Regions from separate parts of the Anoxybacillus andreesenii genome, predicted to be linked through region 1. Evidence: a T-box and tRNA genes for the amino acid it is inferred to sense, from the RefSeq annotation. Region 1 holds a T-box; the other holds one or more tRNA genes.

Evidence for each region. A T-box is a leader RNA that pairs with one kind of tRNA and senses whether it is charged. The one in region 1 lies ahead of alaS (alanine--tRNA ligase), so its partner is inferred to be a tRNA-Ala.
Region 2: it encodes a tRNA-Ala, which carries the amino acid that the T-box ahead of alaS (alanine--tRNA ligase) is inferred to sense. The anticodon was not compared.

Annotation. Positions count from the first base shown of each region.
Region 1 is NZ_JAUSTU010000010.1:48,162-50,641, reverse strand. Features, by position in the region: gene J2S07_RS11665 (AI-2E family transporter) at 1-964, shown strand, start outside; T-box leader at 1,016-1,223, shown strand; gene alaS (alanine--tRNA ligase) at 1,276-2,480, shown strand, end outside.
Region 2 is NZ_JAUSTU010000054.1:2,460-4,939, reverse strand. Features, by position in the region: tRNA gene J2S07_RS21435 (tRNA-Ala) at 882-954, opposite strand; gene J2S07_RS21430 (GNAT family N-acetyltransferase) at 1,123-1,704, shown strand; gene J2S07_RS21425 (MgtC/SapB family protein) at 1,890-2,480, shown strand, end outside.

The sequences.
Region 1 (2,480 bases):
ATCTCCCTTTATCATTTCAGGATTTATCACTTATTTGCTTCATCCCATCGTTGAAAAATTACATGAGAATTTTCTCCCGAGATGGGCGGCTATTTTAATCATTTACCTACTCTTTTTCGGGGGAGTTGGCTTTGCGCTATATAAAGGGATCCCCGCCTTTATTATGCAACTGAGAGATTTGGTAGAAAATGCTCCACATTTCACAAGTCAATATCGAGTTTGGGTGACAACCATTCAGGAGCATACGTCCGCATGGCCTGAGGGATTTCAAGAGAAAATAGACGAGGGTATTGATGCAGCAGAGGAAGCGTTAAACCAGTTTTTAACGAAGGTGGTCGATTTCCTTCTGGGTATTCTGAATTCTATTCTTATCATTGCTCTTATCCCATTCATCACTTTCTACATGCTGAAGGATATTGACTCAATCAAAAGGGCAATCTGGTATTTGACACCAAGAAAATGGAGGTCGGGTGGCATCCAGTTTTTACGGGATGTGGATAAATCCCTCGGAGGATATATTCGCGGTCAGCTACTTGTTGGAGCTGCTCTCGGCTCGATTGCCGCACTTCTTTTCTGGTTATTTGATATGAAGTATCCACTGCTTCTTGGATTCATCGTTGGGGCCACCAATATCATCCCGTATTTTGGGCCAATCATTGCCCTCTTTCCTACGGTGATTATTGCGATTACCATCTCTATCAAGATGGTGATCACGTCAATCGTCATCATTTTAGTTTTGCAGTTTGCAGAGGGGAATATTTTATCTCCTTTAATTGTGGGAAAAAGTCTACACATGCATCCATTGATGATCATGCTCGCTCTTTTAGCAGGTGGAGAGATGGGAGGCGTATTTGGCTTGATCGTCGCTGTACCCATCCTTGCCATTGTCAAGGTGAGCATCCTACATGCCCGCAATCATTTGATTCGTTCAAGACAGATGAAGGATGGAGTCTCAGAGCATTGACAAACCTAATTTTAAATCGCTATAATTCGACTATATAGGAAAATGTATATTTGAAACATGTTGAAGGATGAAGTATGTTACAGACCATTTAAAGAGAGGAATTTCCGTGGCTGAAAGAAATTCTAGATGAAGGGTAACAGAAAGCTATTCCTGAATGCAGCTAATCCCTGCCGTAAACCTTGCGTTAAAGGTCTTGAGAGATGAATGAGCCTTTCATTCGTAATCAGGGTGGTACCGCGAGACAAGTCTCGTCCCTGTATGGGGATGGGGCTTTTTTGTTTTTTAATAAAGTATTAAGGAGGAAAAAAGCAATGAAAAAACTGACTGGATCTGAGATTCGCCGCAAATATCTTGAGTTTTTTAAGGGAAAAGGACATTCGATTGAGCCAAGTGCGTCCCTTGTTCCCCATGATGACCCTTCCCTATTATGGATCAACTCTGGGGTGGCAACGCTCAAAAAATACTTTGATGGACGTGTGATTCCAGATAATCCACGTATCACGAATGCGCAAAAATCCATCCGTACAAATGATATTGAGAACGTTGGAAAAACAGCCCGGCACCATACTTTTTTTGAAATGCTCGGGAACTTTTCCATCGGTGAATATTTCAAGGAAGAAGCGATTGAATGGGCTTGGGAATTCCTAACTGATGAGAAATGGATTGGATTTGATCCGGAGCGCTTATCCGTTACGATTCATCCCGAGGATGAAGAAGCGTTTGAGCTTTGGAGCAAAAAAATTGGTATTCCTGAAGAACGAATTATTCGCCTTGAAGGCAACTTCTGGGATATTGGTGAGGGACCAAGTGGACCAAATACAGAAATTTTCTACGACCGTGGTGAAAAATATGGCAACGATCCTGAGGACCCTGAGCTCTATCCAGGGGGAGAAAATGATCGCTATTTAGAAGTATGGAATCTTGTGTTTTCTGAATTCAACCATAATCCAGACGGCACCTATACTCCGCTGCCAAAGAAAAATATTGATACCGGAATGGGCTTAGAACGGATGGCCTCTGTCCTGCAGGATGTGCCGACAAACTTTGATACGGACCTGTTTATGCCGATCATTCGTGCGACCGAAGAAATATCCGGCGTCAAATATGGCAGCAGCACAGAAACCGATGTAGCCTTCAAGGTCATTGCCGACCATATTCGTACCGTTGCTTTTGCGGTTGGAGATGGAGCTCTTCCTTCCAATGAAGGTCGTGGCTATGTGCTCCGTCGTTTGCTCCGTCGTGCTGTTCGCTACGCAAAGCAAATTAACATTAATCGTCCATTTATGTATGAGCTCGTACCAGTTGTTGGAGAAATTATGCATGATTTCTATCCAGAGGTAAAAGATAAAGCAGATTTTATCGAAAAGGTTATAAAGAATGAAGAGGAGCGCTTCCATGAAACACTTCATGAAGGCTTAAATATTCTCGCTTCTGTTATCAAGAAGGAGAAAGAAGCGGGCAGCGACACGATTCAAGGGAAGGATATCTTCCGTCTTTACGACACTTACGGCTTCCC
Region 2 (2,480 bases), on a different contig from region 1:
GTTGGCGAACTTTCAGAGCCCTTTGAAGGGCTGGCCAGTAACGAAGGCTTTCAGCCGTAGAACAAACCACCCGTTTTTACGGGTGGTTATGATTTCATCAAAACTATTTCTTTAACATAACTTCTAGTGATATTGGTTGCTGCGGTAAACCCTGACCGAAGCACCGTCTCTCCACGTTCAAGTGCTGTTTAACGCTCCGCAAAGCCCCACTACCGCACTGGAAGAAACGCGGAAGGATTGATACTTGAAGGGGACTGGAAAGGAGACGGGCTGGGCTTCTTTGTAATGCCTCATGGGAGAGGGCTCAAGGAAGCAGCCTCTCAAACAACCGGAAACACTCCGTACATCTCCGATTGGCTATATCCTGCTAAACTTTAATGTTAGGATCCTACTTAAGGTGGATTTAGCTTGGAAATTGGTCTATTCAAACCCAAGACTGATGCTTAGATTAAGGTAAACATATTAGTATCATATTAAGGAAATTTAGTGAAAAGTTAAATTAATATTTGGGAGGGTGTATCAAATGGATGAAGGTGATAAACCAATTGGTATATGGTTATAAGAAGCAGATAAGTCAATCTTAGAAAAGATAAACGAAAATTTGGAACAGTATAATCTGACACGCAGTCACTGACAGGTGTTGGATACTGTTTTTGAAAAAATGAAAAAAGTTACCATAGTTTTACTTTCAATTTGCTTTTTGTTGGTAATGGGATTTGTGATTATTAGTCTGCCCGTCTCATTGTAGAAGGATAAAAATTAAATACGATGAAAAACGATTGGAAAAGAAATACATTGAAGCTATATGAAAATGAAAAAACGCCAAAACTTTGATATATCAATAGTTTTGGCGTTTAGTGAAATCGTATGAATTTCATAAGTGGAGAATAGGGGGCTCGAACCCCTGACCTTTTGGCTGCCAGCCAAACGCTCTCCCAGCTGAGCTAATCCCCCGTATGATGTTTACATGGACTATTATAAGAGATTATCCTGTGATAAATCAAGAGGGAATTGTAGGTTGTCCGGTTTATTAGTTTTGATGAAGGAAAACTCCGATTAAGGGAGAATAAATGTATTTTGAAAAAAACATTGAGTGTATATAGAGAAAAGAGGAAGTTATTAATGTTTATAGGTGCACTGATCGAAACAGAGCGATTGCTCATTCGCCCGTATCAGCTAGAAGACGTGGATGGAATCTATGAGGTAGTGAGTGAAAAATACTTTTTTCGATATATTCCAGAAGAGCCCCCGTCACGAGAGGGTGTGAGACAAATTATCGAGTGGTCCATGGCGCAGAATCAAAAGAATAAGCCAGAGAAGATTTACAAGTTTAATCTGGCTATCATTCATAAGGTGGATAACAAGGTTATCGGCTATTGCGGGTTGGGTCCAGATGATCTCGGAATGGGGGAAACAGAAATCTATTATGGGATTTCGAACAGATATCGAAAGCGGGGACTTGCGCTGGAAGCGGCTCGTGCTACATTGCAATATGGTTTTGAAGTGATTGGCTTAAAAAAAATCATGGCGTTTGTCGACTATCGAAACCACCCTTCTATTAAACTAATTGAAAACTTAGGATTGATATACCATTTTAGAGTAGGTCATCTGGAAGTAGAATACAAAGACTTTGATGGTCAGTGTTATTATACATTAACGGCTGAGGAGTATCGTAAGAAAAATCCAAATCCAAATCTTCTTTAAAATCTCCCAAGTAAATTGGAGAGCCTACAAAAATTCTGAAGAAGAATCTCTTTCCACCCTTTATATCTCATTTTTACATATCATGCGACTTAAGCAGTAAGGGTTCAATTGAATATCATTCATATTAATCCTATATTTGAATATTTTAATCAATGACAGGATATTTTTCGTGGGAAGTGAATACAATGAAGGAATTATTACTGCAATATATGGATTATGAGGTTCTTTTTAAACTTACTTTTGCTGCAATTTCAGGGATAGGTATTGGGTTAGAGAGGGAGTTGAAAGGGAAACCGCTAGGATTAAAGACATGCTTAATCATATCGGTAATGGCCTGCTTATTGACCATTGTTTCTTATGAATCTGCTTTTTTATATTCTAAAGAATATGCTCGACCTATGGACCCCGGGCGAATCCCATCATATATAATCAGTGGCATTGGTTTTCTGGGGGCAGGAGTAATCCTGAGAAGGGGAAATGAAGCAATCTCGGGGCTAACGACTGCATCTTTAGTTCTTGCATCAGCAGGAATTGGAATTACCATTGGAGCGGGATTTTATATTGAGGCCATTTCAGGTGTCATCTTTTTAATTATTGGAGTGAAGATCATCCCATTATTATTTGATTGGATTGGCCCAAAAAAGCTAAAGGAAAAAGAGATCAAGGTAAAGCTATATATTGAAAAATCAACACATTTAACGGATATGATCAAAGCAATCAAGAGTAAGGATCTCGGAGTTAGAAGATTGAGGGTAAAAGAAGAATCTGAAGATATT